DNA from 3 places in the Glutamicibacter sp. MCAF14 genome. Region 3 is predicted to be linked to each of the others. Evidence: predicted binding sites of a transcription regulator. Region 3 holds the regulator's gene; each other region holds the start of a gene.

What was found. Region 3 encodes LexA, which represses DNA repair genes until DNA is damaged. Its sites were predicted from a motif close to TCGAACANNTGTTCGA; they were not measured.
Region 1: the regulator LexA is predicted to act here: its motif matches at 1,952-1,967, upstream of AB4Y71_RS17505 (LexA family protein).
Region 2: the regulator LexA is predicted to act here: its motif matches at 2,549-2,564, upstream of AB4Y71_RS12650 (LexA family protein).

What each region holds. Positions count from the first base shown of each region.
Region 1 covers NZ_JBFREO010000016.1:19,896-24,870, forward strand. Annotated here, with positions in the region: gene AB4Y71_RS17485 (hypothetical protein) at 1-610, shown strand, start outside; gene AB4Y71_RS17490 (ribosome modulation factor) at 591-800, shown strand; gene AB4Y71_RS17495 (hypothetical protein) at 873-1,442, opposite strand; gene AB4Y71_RS17500 (hypothetical protein) at 1,459-1,854, opposite strand; gene AB4Y71_RS17505 (LexA family protein) at 2,037-2,417, shown strand; gene AB4Y71_RS17510 (Y-family DNA polymerase) at 2,426-3,697, shown strand; gene AB4Y71_RS17515 (helix-turn-helix domain-containing protein) at 3,797-4,405, opposite strand; gene AB4Y71_RS17520 (hypothetical protein) at 4,452-4,631, opposite strand; gene AB4Y71_RS17525 (hypothetical protein) at 4,697-4,975, opposite strand, start outside.
Region 2 covers NZ_JBFREO010000005.1:132,421-137,395, reverse strand. Annotated here, with positions in the region: gene AB4Y71_RS12660 (NAD-dependent epimerase/dehydratase family protein) at 142-996, opposite strand; gene AB4Y71_RS12655 (MFS transporter) at 1,112-2,317, shown strand; gene AB4Y71_RS12650 (LexA family protein) at 2,588-3,004, shown strand; gene AB4Y71_RS12645 (Y-family DNA polymerase) at 2,994-4,286, shown strand; gene AB4Y71_RS12640 (glycoside hydrolase family 3 N-terminal domain-containing protein) at 4,359-4,975, shown strand, end outside.
Region 3 covers NZ_JBFREO010000003.1:43,549-48,523, forward strand. Annotated here, with positions in the region: gene AB4Y71_RS05610 (histidinol-phosphate transaminase) at 1-998, opposite strand, end outside; gene AB4Y71_RS05615 (LysM peptidoglycan-binding domain-containing protein) at 1,080-1,433, opposite strand; gene lexA (transcriptional repressor LexA) at 1,691-2,410, shown strand; gene AB4Y71_RS05625 (glycoside hydrolase family 76 protein) at 2,467-3,522, opposite strand; gene AB4Y71_RS05630 (ATP-dependent DNA helicase) at 3,661-4,975, opposite strand, start outside.

The DNA.
Region 1 (4,975 bases), on a different contig from region 3:
AGCGGCTCCTAGTGAGTCTGAAGGGGTACAGCAGCAGCCTTTAGGGCCAGCCGTACCCACAGTTGCCGAGACAATCACTCCTGAGCTAGTAGATTCCCTATCATGGGACGAATTAGCAGAGTTGGCCGGGGAGCTTGGGGATGACCCTGAAGCAGCCGAAAAAATGGAATTGTTGATTAACCAGCGCGAAGAGCGAGAGCTGAAGACGTTGGAATATGAGGACTATTCAACAGGCTATGAAGTTGAGATTGATAACGAGCCGGTAGTGAATCTATCAGCGCGTCCAGCCCGTAAGCTGACAGCTCACGAACGCGCCCGAGAAGAATATGATTACTACGTTTACGCGCAGTATAAGAAATGCACTGACGAACTTTCATTCATGGTCAATGAAGAAGGCGCACGCAAGGGAATTGATGATTTCTCCCTATTCAGCGGCCCCGTATCTCGCGTGAAAAAGTACGGCAGCGAAGAGCTGCAATCGTGGTTCGCAAATAATGGGCGGCATACGTTGGCTTCATACCGACACCAAATGTACGGTTGGGCGCAAGACGCCAAAGCAGCCAACAATTCCCGAATGGAGGAATTCGAAAATGTCCCGAACAGCTGGTAGCGTCCTGATTTTCCAGGCACAAACTGAGGGATATCAAGCCTATCTAGAGGGCAAACATCCTAGAGATAATCCCTATGAAAGTGGCAGCGACGAAAGCGAAACTAAGCAGAAAGCTTGGTTTCGGGGATACGCTGCAAGCCGCACAGACAGAGCCAGAGCTAACCGAGCTGCGGCAGAAGAAACTGAATAGGTTGCAGAACTGAAAAGGGGCCGGGTCAAACACATTTTCGTGTTTAGCCCGGCCCCTTGCTTGAAGCGGCTTTTACCTCCGAGAGGTGGCCGCTGCATAAATGAAGAAGATGATAATCCCGATGGTGGCGAGGCTGACAATGCCCATTAGCCCCGCTACTGATGTAGGAATCTGACCGGCAAACTTGGTAAACGCTTCATTAATCGCGGCAATGATTCCCAGCACCGGCAGCAGCACCGCCACGGCCCACGGCGCTACAGCTAAGCGACGGTCATAATCGAGGACAATCTCAAATGCGCGAGCGAAAAAGACCACCGCGGCGAGCGCCACAAGGGCAACTAAGAGCAGCCAGAATGAGGCCCAGGTTTCAGTGTGTCGGAACATCGTGAATGGAAGCGTGAATAAGGCGTATAGGGCCGCGAGAGTGACGATGACAGCGCCGCCTTTGGCTGCGGCTGCGGGGACTCCGTAGAGCGAATCTGACATTGCCCACCAATCCTGGGCGCGGGATGCGACGAAGGCAGACAGGGCCAACAGTGCCCAAAGCCCTAGCCATATCCAGATGTTCCAGCCGGGTTCAAAGAATGGGGGGATATCCGCTTGGGAAGGATTGAGAAATTCGTCTAGAAGATCAGGGATCATGGATGCCTCGCGTTAGCTACTGGTGGACAAGGGGAACCAGCGAAAATGCTGTGTCTTGGTTATCGACTAGTTCGGCAAACTCGGCGGCAAGCTGCGGTGATTGAAGGTCAATATGACCCGAGCCGACCACAAGCGCGAGGACATGATCATTCATTTTTGAAACGGCATCCCACCAACCAGCGGGAGCGGCTGGGTTCACTGAATCTTTAATGAAGTCCAGGCCGTTGACGGACAAAACAAAGCCATCCGTGATTGTGAGCTGAGCGCCTGGCACTTTGCATTCGTTTCCATAGGTTTTCCAACCCACGCTGTGAAGTGCGTCAACGGTTGTTTTGTCAGTCGCGGGAAGAACCGCAATCACGAGGGGAAGGGAAAGACCATTTGCGGAGGGGATAAGGGCTTTTGCGAACAAGGGATTCTCCTAATAGTTAGATAATTCAACGCTACAGGCCAACCCGGACAAAACCCCTGAACGCTATATGTCGGAAGCGTGTTCTAACCTAATGGACTAGAATTTATGTTCTAGCCAATGGGGAAGTAATGATAATTGATCGAATACGCGTATATGGGGCCGAGTCGCAGCCACACCACCAAATAACCGAATTTGCCGGAGCTGTACCAGCAGGATTCCCGCTACCTTCAGATGGTTACTCAGCCACAAAAATTAGTTTGGACGAAATTCTCATACGCGACCCGGCTAGCACCTATATCATGCGCGTTTCCGGGGACTCGATGACCGGGGCCGGAATCTACAGCGGCGACGAAATCATTATTGATCGCGGCATCGAGCCGAAAGACGGCCATATCGTCGTAGCAACCTTAGACGGACAAAGCACCGTCAAGCGCCTACTAGTCACGCCAACCGGTGTAACCCTCAAAGCAGAGAACAGCGAGCACCCAGATATCACCGTTCCTGAACTGTCTGAACTGTCTATTTTCGGCGTAGTTACCCGCTCACTGCATAAACTCATTTAGGCGGCATCATGACTTCATATGTGGCGCACGTAGATATCAATAACGCCTATGTGAGCATGGCCCGACTTTTTGAGCCTGAGCTACGCGATAAAGCCGTTATTATCCTTTCCAATAATGACGGCGCAGTAGTCGCACGCTCTCAAGAAGCTAAAGACCTGGGGATAGCTATGGGCACGCCCTGGTTCCAGTTAGCGGCCAATGCTGACCGCTGGGGGCTGATCGCCAGATCATCCAATTACGAGCACATAGGCAACATGCACGAGCGTGTTATGAGCATTCTGGGCCGCTATACCGACCGGCTAGGAATCTACAGCGTGGACGAAGCATTTCTTGAAGTCCACGGCACGCCAGACAAGCTGCAACAACTCGGCCAAAACATCAAAAACGAAATTCTTAAGCTCACCGGCCTACCGGTCAGCGTCGGCATAGCTAAAACAAAAGTCCTGGCAAAACTCAGCACCAACGCCGCAAAGCATATTCACGAGCTGCACGGCGTATGCGTATGGGATCGCGCCGACCAAGCCACCACCGAAGCCCTGATATCCCGACTCCCGGCAAAAGAAATATGGGGTATCGGCGAGCGCACCGCCAAGCGGTTAGAGGGCATTGGGATTTGGACTATCAAGGATCTACGGGACTCGGACGAAATCATGATCCGAGATAAGTTCTCTATCGTTCAGATGCGAATTGTTTTAGAGCTTCGCGGGGTGCGCTGCATTCCCTTGGAAGAGCCGCAGGAGGTGAAGGGGCAGCTTATTTTTTCGCGTGCTTTCGCTCAGCCGGTGACGAGTCGAACGGGGATGGAGCAAGTTTTAGGCATGTACGCGCAGCAAGCAGCAGCCAAGCTGCACCGTCACCAGAAGCAAGCGCGGTTGCTCACGGCGTGGGCTATGACGAGTTTTCACAGCACCAAGCAGCAGCATCAGCCGACTATCACCGTGAGATTGCCCGGCGCTAGTGCTGATCCGGTGGTGTTGGCTAAGGCCGCTAAAGAGCTTTTGCCGCAAATCCTGGCAGGGGTGAATTATGTTCGGGCGGGGATCATGCTTACAGACCTCCGTAAACGGGGCCAGCAGCCGTTTTTAGAGCCTTTTGTGTCTGCGCATGAGGAAAAGGCCATTGGGCCGTTGATCGAGGAAATTAAGCACCGTCACGGGCCGCACAGTCTAGGGCTTGGCTTGGCGGGGTTGCGCACGGCTCCTGAATGGCAGATGCGCCGCAACATGCTTAGTCCGAGGTACACAACGCACTGGGACGAACTAGCGACTGCCCACGCATAGAACTAGAGCGCTTACCGTTACCGGCGAGCGCTCTAGTTTTGGGTTTTGGTTGTGCCGGATTTTGGGGGACGTGACACTTTATTTTTTACCCTCGGGCATTTATTTGGTGTTGAGGATTTGATAAACGCGAGAGCTTGAAACGTCGAGTACTTCGGCTATGGCGGCATGGCTCCAACCGGCGGCCAGTAGCGCGGCGGCGGTGTCGTGCTGTAGTTGAGTGATCTTTGCGTGTATCTCTTTGAACTGTTCTTTAGCTTCGGTGAGCTGGTCTAGATGTTCGTGGGCTTTTGTGGGTAGTTCGAATTTGAGGTTGATTTGAACTTTGGCCGGTGTGGTTTTGAATCTTTCCGCTATTTTTTGTTGTGCGAGTGCTTCAAGCTCGGTAGCGGTTCGGGCGCTCACGGTGAGGTCAATCTCTGCGAAGTGTGCGGAAATTTGGTGACCTGAGCGGGTGGCTGTTGCGGTGTAGGTAGTGGCATTTTTGGCGGTTGGCCGAGGTGCGTTTTTTGGGCCTGTTTTGGTGGGCATTCCGTCCGCGATCCATTGTGTAACTTTTTTAGCGTCGTAGCTCCGGGCGCGCTCTCCGGGCTTTTTGGGTGCTCTTAGATCGTTGGGTGTGTCGTTGAGTCTGGTCATGCGCTGGCGAAATGAGGTGACCGGGATATTTGCTAGCTCTGCGGCTTCTTCGGGAGTTATTCGGGTGTTCATGGTGGTTAGATCCTTTTCGGGAAGGTGAGACTATCTTGTGACGGCGCTAGGGGGCGTGGGGGAGTCGCAGGAAGCGGCGGCAGGTTTCGGCCATTTCCGCGTAGGCTATGGCGGCGCAAGAAGGCCATTCGGGGTCGCGGCCCTTCAGTTCTTCTTCAACGTTCTTTTCGGCCTCGGCTATGAGCGCTAGCAGGTGGGCATCTTCGATGATGTGCGGCGTTTCCATGTTTCCTACTTCCTAGAATCGGTGGGGCCAGCTAGGGCCGGTTTCCCGGCCCTAGCTGTTTGTTCCTACTTGCCTTCGTAGCGGTTGAACCATAGGTGATGATTTCCGTCTAGCCTCGATCCGAAGGTTCGGATTCCGTCCGCTAGGTCGATTTCCGTTTCGGTCACTGCCTCGCCCAAGTCGCCTAGGTCAAGCTCTACGGGGAAGAAGCTAAACGGGGTGGACAGCTCGACCGCGATTTTTCCGGTTTCGGTTTCGATGTGTCCAATGCCTTCGCCGTTCACGACTGCCGCCGTTTTCAGATCAACCGTGAAGATCATCTGAGGCGTTGGGCCGGGGCCGAT
Region 2 (4,975 bases), on a different contig from region 3:
CCACAATTCGCACAAGCGCTTTCGCGCCTCTCTCTGTCGTGAACGAAGGGCAGCGCCACGGGGTATCCCGGCTTGATGGCTGGGGTGCCCTTAAGATACTCGGTGCGGATCCGAATTTCAGTTCATCGGCAACCAGCCAATTTACTGGTGACGAGTGGAAGTTCCTTCGAGGATGTGGCGATATCCCTGGGCATAGCTGGGATATTCGAGCTGTAATCCGCTAGCTAACAGTCGAGCATTATCCAGCCGCCGGTCCGCAGCCCTACGTGTCGGCGCTTCGGAGGCACCTGGCGGTACGGGTAGGTCGAGTTGCTTGGCAAGGAACTCGTAGACCTCGCCGAGCTGAGCCGGGGCGCTGTCGCTGGCCAGATACAGTTCCGCTGCCTGCTCGCCAAGAGCGGCGACATGGACTATGGCTTGGGCCAGATCATCGCGGTGGATGCGATTGGTCCAGTGCGACTGTATTGGCAGCTGCGCAGTGCCTGAGCGAACCATGTCGATCAGGCGGGTGCGTCCCGGTCCGTAAATTCCAGAGGCTCGCAAAATGGTCACTGGCAATCCGCTGCCGGCGAGCGCGATTTCGGTCTGCGCCAAGACCTTCGAAGTCTCGCGGGTTGGAGCCAACGGCGCGGATTCATCGACCCATTGACCTGCTTCACCGCCCATGACGGCGCTGGAGGAGACGTAGATGAAACGTCGCAGCTTCGGGCAGTCCGCCGCGACGCGGGTAGCCAGCTCCTTGGCCACGTTCAAGTAGCTGCGTTGGTAGCCTTCAGCGTCGCGCGTGACCGGAACGGGGGTCAGTACCACGATGTCGGTTTCCGGGTCGATGGCCGGCCACTTAGCAGGCACGAGCAAGTCCACGCTGTGGCCTGTGAATTGGCCAGGGAGCTTGTCTGCCTGGCGGCGCCAGGCAGTGACCTCATGGCCATGGGCGTGGAAACGCAGTCCGGCTTCGGTAGCGACATCTCCGCAGCTGACCAGTAATACCTTCACGAGACTCCTTGGGTGCGTTGCAGTAGGTGGCGTGAATTCTTCTGCCTCTAGACTAGGACTTTGGCGGGAGTCGATCGAGTTGGCCAACCGTCAAGTGGTCAAAGGCAGGAGGAGCATGGGTGCGTCAGCGCGTTGCGTGATCTTTGCTGCCGTGGCCTTCTTCTCCATGCTCGGCGAGGGCATGGCCGTTTTCGCTTTGACCCTTGCAGCGGCAGACGAACTGGGGTCATGGGGCGTCACCGCATTATTCTTGGCAGGGCTGGTGCCTCCGGTGGTCTTTGCTCCTTGGGTGGGGCGCTGGGTGGACGGTTCTGCGCTTTGGCGCGTATGGATCATCAATCTAGGTCTGCACGTACTGGTATTTGCAGCCATGGCGCTGGCCGGAAGCATCATTGCCAGCTTGGCTCTGATGTCCGTGGCCAGCGTTTGCGCTGTCGTCAACGGTGCAGTGATCTTCAAACTCATCCCACGAATCCGCGGGGGATTCAGCGTCGCCCGGGCCAGCAGCTTTCTTGTGGTGGCGACCTCGCTGGCCGGCATCATTGCCCCTGCCGTTGCTTCCTTCGTTTTTGCAGCACGTGGCCTGGGTGTTGCGCTGTGGTGCGCGGCGTTAGGTTTCGTGATCCTCGCCGTGGCGGCGGTGCTGCTCTTTTCTTCGCAGCGCTCGAATCCGGATGAAACTGCTGCGTCCGCCGCGCCTACCGCGCCGCATGCGGCCGCTGCTGCACGAAGCACCGCGGTCTTGCTGCACGACTGGCGTCTGCGTGTGCTGTTGCTTCCAATGGCGGCCATTGTGTTGTTCACGGCTGCCGAGGGGGTGGCCGGGGTGTTCTATCTGCGTGAAGTGACCGCCACGGACACCGGGTACGCGGTACTGCTGGGGGCTTGGTCGCTGGGAGCTGTGGCCGGTTCGCTGGTTGGCGGCAACCAGCGGTTTGGCGCGCGCAACGCGCTGCCGATCCTGCTCGGTGGTGCTGGAGTCGGAGCCGCAATTCTGGTTGAGGGGCTTTGGGCTAATCCTGCGGGTCTGGCTGTGGTCTTCTTACTGGGCGGAGTGGGCAACGGGCTGCATAATACTGGGGTGCGAACGGCGATCTACGACTACGTGCCAGAATCCCGGCATGGTGCGGCGTGGGCCCAGCTTCGGATGATGATCAACATCATGGTTGCGCTGGGATATCTTGTCGGGACCCCGGGGTTGTTTGTTGAGCCTGCCCAGCTGGTTATCATCTTTTCCGGTGCCGGGACGCTACTGGCTATCGCCTTGAGCCTTGTATTGCTCAAGCGCAGGAACGGACAAAGTCCTATCTCGAATCGATGAGTCGCCGCTACGCAGCATTTCACTCCGGGGCTGTTGCCTGAACGAGCTCCGATCACTGAAATCATGGCTCAGCGCGCGAGCCAGGCATCAGGTAAAGGAGATCCTTCCTTCAACGGTTCCAATAATTTCTGCCACCTCTGACCCGTGGTGTTGAAGTACTGTCTTGCCGAACCCAAACGGGGAGTCCGCTGGAGGTGAAGTGCTGCGCCGCAACACGATACAATCAAGTATTCGAATATTTGTACTAGCTTTCAGCAGGGAGTGGTGGGTGTGGCTGACGAACAAGAAATGATGCCTCCGGGTGCCAGCCATGGACCGGTCCAAGCGGTCTCTGCAATGGGATTCCCCTCGCCAGCCCGCGATTATTTCGACGGCGGCCTGGATCTGAACCGTTTGCTGGTGCGTGACCGGGTTTCCACCTTCATCATGCGCGTCTCCGGCAACGCCATGCAATCAGCAGGAATCCATGACGGCGATGAAGTAATCGTGGACCGTTCGCTCTCCGTGCGCCATGGCTCTGTGGTGATCGTGAACCTCAACGGGCAGATGCTGGTGCGCCGCTGGCAGAACGATGGCCAAGAAGTCGGGCTGCTCAGCGATGAATCGCCGCTGCCTGTGGTGCTGACCGAAGGCGATGAAGTCAACGTCTTCGGCGTGATTACCAGGTGCCTGCATCATGTCCGCTGATCACGTGGCCCTGGTGGATGTGAATAACTTCTACGTCTCCTGCGAGCGGGCCTTCGACTATTCGCTGCGCAATCGCCCGGTTGTGGTGCTATCGAACAATGACGGCTGCGTGGTCGCTCGTTCCCAGGAAGCCAAGGATCTGGGTATTCCTACGGGGGAGCCGTTCTTCAAGGTCCAGCGCTATATGGACTCCCATAACCTTGCGGTGCGTTCGAGCAACTATGAGCTGTACGGCGACATGTCCGCCCGCGTCATGGAATTGCTAGGTCGTTATGGAACCTGGCACGAGGTGTACTCCATCGACGAGTCCTTCGTCGGGCTGGAAGGCAATCTGGAACAGGTGCGCAGTGTTGCCGCCCAAATCCGTGCTGCCATTGACCAGAGCATTGGCTTGCCGGTGTGTGTTGGCGTCTCATCAACCAAGACCCTGGCGAAGCTGGCCAACCATATCGCCAAACACAATCCGGGACTTGGCGGAGTCTGCGTCCAGCAGCTCATGGACCCCGAAGTGCTGGAGAATATTCTGCACCGAGTGCCGGTGACCGATGTCTGGGGAGTGGGCCGCAAGACCGGTGCCAAGCTGGCAGCGATGGGTATTGAATCCATCGCGGACCTGCAGGCAGCTGATCCGCTGGCGATCCGCAAGAAGTTTTCGGTCGTCTTGCAGCGAACGGTCTTCGAACTCAATGGGCAGCGTTGCATCGGACCGGTGGAAGAACGAGCGGACCGCGGCCAAGTCATGTTCACCCGTTCCTTCTCCACTCCGGTACGAACCCATGAGGCAATGGAAGAAGTCATGTCGATCTATGCGCAAAAGGCCGCCAGCCGGCTGGCTCGCGAAGGCCGATATGCAGCACTGCTCACCGTGACCGCGGGAACGAGCCGATTCGCCCGGGGAGAAGCGTCCTTCCCGAGCGCACAGGTGCGCCTGCCCCGGCCGACACGGGATCCCATTCTGCTCAGCAAGCTGGCCATTGCTGCGATGCGCGACCTGATGCAGCCGGGAATTGACTACGTCCGCGGGGGAGTGATCCTTTCAGGGCTTAGTGATTCACCCGGAGAACAACAGCTGGATCTCTTTGGACAGAGCACGGATCCGGCTGCCGAAGAACAAGAAAATGTCTCCTCGGTAGTTCAAGATATTTCCGTTCGCTTCGGAGCCAAGTCCATCGGCCTGGGGCATGCAGGAATGGCTAAGAGCCCTGAATGGTCGATGAAACGTGAACACATTTCACAGCGTTGCACCACGGACTGGGACGAGCTCTTGGTGGTTCAGGCCTAGGGCCAGCCAAAGGACAGCGCATCGTCGAGTCTTCTTCGGGAACCTCGCAGATTTCGATGGGAAGATGATCGCATGACAACACGTGCCAAGCAGCTCTTGTCAGCCGGAATGCTGATGACGCTGATGCTCGCTAGCTGCAGTGCGCCGAATGCAGGAAAACCGGCTCCGAGCACGCCAACGACCAGTGTCAACAGCTCCAGTGATCCGACGGCTCCTGCGCAGCCAACTGCTCCCAGCCAGAGCAGCGCATCTAGCAGCCACCTCGACACGATGCCCACGCAGAGCCAGCAACCTTCACCGCGTGAGCAGGCCGAAGCATTGGCAAACGAACTAAGCGTCAGCGAACAGGCTTCCAGCCTCGTGATGGCTGGTGTCCCGGCGACGGGAGCGAGTGCAGCTGAAATTTCTGCGCTGAAGAAACAGGGAATTTCCAATGTGTTCCTGCGCGGGCGCTCGCAGTTGTCTGTGAAGCAGACTTCCGCCAAGGTTCAGCAAATTACGCAGAGCTTGGAAGCCAACGTGCCGGCGGACTTGCCGGTATGGGTGGCTACCGACCAAGAAGGTGGTTTTGTTCGGGTGCTGCAGGGCCCGGGTTTCACCGAACTGCCAACCGCGTTGACGCAAGGAGGCTGGTCCCCCTCGAAGCTGAAACGTGAGCTCGGCGCAGTGGGAAAGCAGCTGGTTGAGGC
Region 3 (4,975 bases):
ATGATGCCGGCTTCCAACAGCCCTTCCCAAATAGCATGGGGATCTTCAACACCACCAAAGAACACGAAATTGGAATCGGAGACCGAAGGCTTGAGGCCAAGTTCCTTCAGTCGGGTGACAATACGGTCGCGTTGCGACTTGATGTCTTCAACTTGGGCCAGCAACAGCTCAATGTTCTTCAACGCGGCAATGGCGGTCGCTTGGGTAACTGCCGAGAGGTGGTACGGCAACCGCACCAACCGGATCGCGTCAGTAACTTCAGGAGCTGCAGCCAAATAGCCTACGCGTGCGCCGGCCAGCCCGAAGGCTTTGGACATGGTGCGCGAGACGATCAAACGCTGGCGGCCATCGAGCAAGGTCAGTGCGGATTTGGTGCTGGCCAATGAGAACTCTGCGTAGGCTTCGTCGACGATCAGCACGCCGTCATGCTCGCTCAGGGCTTCATACACTTCGGTGATGACGTCCAGGCCAAGCGCCGTGCCGGTGGGGTTGTTGGGCGAGCAGAGAAATACGATATTCGGCTTGTGCTCGCGCACCTGTGCGGCCGCGGATTCAGCGGACAGGGTGAAATCTGCAGCGCGCGTTCCGGCAATGTAAGACGTGTCTGTTCCACTAGCAAGCAGTGGGTACATGGAGTAGGTAGGAGCGAAGCTCATCAGCGAACGGCCAGGACCGCCAAAGGCTTGCAGGATTTGCTGAAGGATTTCATTGGAGCCGTTAGCAGCCCAGATATTTTCCTTGGTCAGCGAATGCCCCAGGTAATCGGCGAGCAATTCACGCAGTTCGGTGAATTCGCGGTCCGGGTAGCGGTTCAACGTTGCCGCAGCCTTGGCCACTTCTTGGGAAATGGCGTCTACGACTGTTGGTGGCAACGGATGGGTGTTCTCGTTGACGTTCAGCTGAATGGGCACATCAATTTGTGGTGCGCCATAAGGGGATAGCCCGCGGAGATTCTCACGCAAGGGCAGCTGACTCAAAAGTTCACTGCGGTCATTCACGCATCAAGTCTACGTGCGCAGTGTGCCTGCAGGTGAATCCGCTACGAGGGCAGGTAACAAACCTGAGGCAGGTGGTGCAAGCTAGCCAGCGAGGACCGGAATGGACAAGGTCTCGCCGATCTGGATTTCGCTGCTGTTCAACGCGTTCAATTCTGCGATGTGGTCGACCGCGGAGGTTATGTCATAGCCAGTGGCGTATTCCCGGGCCAGACTCCACAGGGTATCTCCTGGAATAACGGTGACGTCCACGGTTTCGATTCCCGCCGGAGTGTTCGCTGCAGCATGCGCGTCGGAAGAAAACATTGCGATGAAGAACGCTGCTGCGACGGTGAGTGCAAAAATAGGCAGTCCAACCAGCACGGCCCATCCGCGGCGGTTGATGCGGATCTTTAGTGGCGTCTGGGTCTGATTTGAGTCAAGTGCGACGGTTGCCATGACTTTGTCTCCTCAAAAATTCAAGTGATGCGAATGTGTATTCGAAACTATCGATTCGAAAACTTGTTCTAACTTCGTATATCTGTTCTAACAGAGGTTTGCAGAACTTGTCCAGAAGTTTTCGAACAAATCTTTGAAAGAAGCTCGCTTATCTACTAAGATTTCGAAGTAGACGAGCAATGAAAACATCACACCATCTAGCTCCGACAGTTTGGACTTACGAACTTTCGAATATTTGCTAGGGAAGGCAAAATCTCATGTCAGCTTCACAACGCACTCCCCGATCGAATGCACGTTCGCTGACGATTCGCCAAAAGAAGATCCTGGAGACGATCCAGCGGTCTATCGGCAAGAACGGCTATCCACCATCGATGCGTGAGATTGGCGACGCAGTTGGCCTCAAGAGCCTTTCGAGCGTGACTCACCAGCTGAGCCAGTTGGAAAAGCTGGGCTACATCCGTCGCGATCCACGCCGTCCGCGCGCCATGGAAATCCTGCTCCCGCTGCAGCTGGCCGAAGATTCAGAGGCTGCTGAAGCTTCGAAACCAGCAGAGCCAGTCATCAACGAAGACGCCAAGATCATTGAGCTGAGCACTTCCGCTGACACCACCATGGTCCCGCTGGTAGGTCGCATTGCCGCTGGTGGCCCAATCCTGGCCGAACAATCCGTCGAAGATGTTTTCTCGTTGCCTCGTCAGCTCGTTGGACATGGCGAATTGTTCATGCTCAAGGTATCCGGCGATTCAATGGTTGACGCTGCGATTTGCGATGGCGACTGGGTAGTTGTCCGTCGCCAGCAGACGGCAGACAACGGGGATATCGTCGCAGCACTGCTCGACGAAGAAGCCACGGTCAAGACGTTCCGCCAGCGCGATGGGCATACGTGGTTGCTTCCGCAAAACTCGCGCTACGAACCAATTTTGGGCGATGCAGCAACCATCATGGGACGTGTAGTCTCCGTCATGCGCTCACTCTAATAGTTGCCCCTCGATTGCGCTGGTGCTTGGCACCAGCGCAATCTTCGTTTAATGCGCTAGCGCCCAGTGCTTGATTCGAGGCCGGCCGCGGCGCAGAAGATCATCCAACGCTGCACTGCTGCTGAAAGCCGGCGTGGCTCTTGGTCTTTTAGATGATGCGCGGTCGCCATGACCAGCGTCTTGGCGGTGTCTCGGCTAGAGGCCTCCAACCGCTCATCGGTGGCGGCAAGAGCCAGATAGCGGCAGAGGATCCCCGCAAACAGGTTGCCATCTCCTCCATGGTTGAATGCCAGCACCCCTGATTCCGAGGCCAGGGACTGCGCGGTCGCTTTGATCAGCACCTGGGCATGAGCCAGGTCCGCAGGTTCGCCGAGCTCAAGCAATGCACCAAGGACGGTTCCCTGGTTATAACTGTAGACCGCTGGTTCCAGCCGGTGTCCGCGTTCATTTATCCGCAGTCCGTCCAAGTACAGTCCGTGTTCAGAGCTGAACAGCTTAGCTTCCAGCCATTGCAGAAGCTCACGCGAGATTTCCTTCTGTCCAGTACGGGCGAAGAACAATGCCGCTGGCGCGTTAGCGGGCGTGTTTTTGAAGTCCCGCTTCCTGGACCAGTACAGGCCACCGTCCAGTACATCATCCTTGCCTTGATGAAGCTGCTTGCCCAGCACTCGCACTGCCAGCTGTGCATGCTTGTTCTTCTTACCGGACGCCTCATGGGTGAACCGAACCAAGCGTTCGCTGGCCAGGGCCAGCCATGCCATATCGTCGAAAAAATAGTTGGGCAGGACCCCGAAGTTCCGCAGGTGGATGCCACGCAATAAGGCGTTGGCCAGGGCCAGTGCTTCGCCAGCCAGCTTGTCGTTGCCTTCATTCAGGTACGCGTAACCATCATCGATGATGGCATCCAGGTAATGAGCTTGCCACCAGTAGTTCCATTCACTGAAGGGATGCGAGAGCCCGTTGAGGTCGCTGAGCATGCTTCCATCGAGCAATCGTTGCGCTGTGCTGTAGCTGCGTCCAATCCACGTTCCAGGCAACCCCATGAGGCGATACCCAAAGCGAGCGTGGGTATCGATCGCGGTTTGATGTGCCAATACCTGCATGGAATCCATGGCGCCTTTCCGACTCAAGAATTATCGCTTCTAATGCCGACATTAGCGCATCAGGAAACCTTCAAGCCGCTGGCGGTTAAATGACTTGAGCTGCCCCTTATCCAGGGGCAGCTCAGAATCATATGTTGGCAATGGCTGTTATTCGCCCGGGTTCAGACGCTTGAGAACACCGGAGATGACCTTCTTATCAACCGTTGGCCACATCGGTGGCAAGGTAGCTTTCAAGAAGCTTCCGTACCGTGCCGTGGCCATCCGCGAATCAAGGATCGCTACAACGCCCTTGTCCCCAACCGAGCGGATCAAGCGCCCAGCACCCTGGGCCAGGCGGATCGCCGCGTGCGTCGCGGCAACCTGCATGAACCCATTGCCACCGTGTTTGGCTACGTCCTCAGAACGGGCCTTGGAGATAGGATCATCGGGGCGCGGGAAAGGGATCTTGTCGATGATCACCAGGCGGCACGAATCACCGGGCACGTCCACGCCCTGCCACAGGGTCATGGTTCCAAAGAGGCAGGTGTCCCGTTCGCTGCTGAATTGCTCGACCAATGATTTCATGCTGGCTTCGCCCTGGCACAAGATTTCGACGTCCAGGCGCTCGCGCAAGATGCTGGCTGCTTCTTCTGCAGAACGCTTGGAAGTGAACAACGCCAAGGCGCCGCCACCCGAGGACTTGATCAGGTCTTCAATCTCATCCAAGGTCTCGGCCGCTAGCTGACGGCCGGGCTTCGGCAGGTGCTTAGCGACATAGAGGATGCCCTGCTTCGGGTAATCGAAGGGACTGCCCACGTCCACGCCGGTCCAAGAGGGTGCGCCAGCACCCATCAAGCCCAGGGAACCTGCGACTGAATCAAACTGCGATCCGATGGCCAACGTGGCGCTGGTCAAGATGACCGTGCGTCCGTCGAACAGGCCTTCGCGCAACTTGCCGGCTACCGACAGTGGCGCCACGTTCAAGGTGGCCGGCTGAGTTTCATCAGCCTCGACGTAGCCTCGGCCTTCGACGAATTCGCGTGGACGGGTGGTGTAGAGGACCTCGCGCCGCTCTTCGCATTCGAGCATGCGAATCGCATCATCCATAACGGCTTGCAGCTGGGAGCGTGCGGTCTGCCGACCGCCATCGGCCGGCGCATTGGCTTCCGGCTTGGACAATGCCAGCGCCAAGCGGGCCTGCTCCACAATGTCGTTCAGGGCAATGCCCATATCTTCGCGCAGGCCCTGTTCCAGCAAGCCTGTGGGCACGCCGGTCAGCGCTTTCTCCAAACGGTTGGCGGCCTTGACCATTTCATCGACGTTGACACCGCAATGGCGCTTGGCTCCACCAGCAGCGGTCAGCACCATGCGCGAAGAAAGCGCACCAGAAACCGAACTGGTGACACGATCTTGCAGTTCGTGGGCCTCATCGATGATCGCGACTTCAAAGTCCGGCAGGACCGAAAGCCCTTCAAAGGCCGAA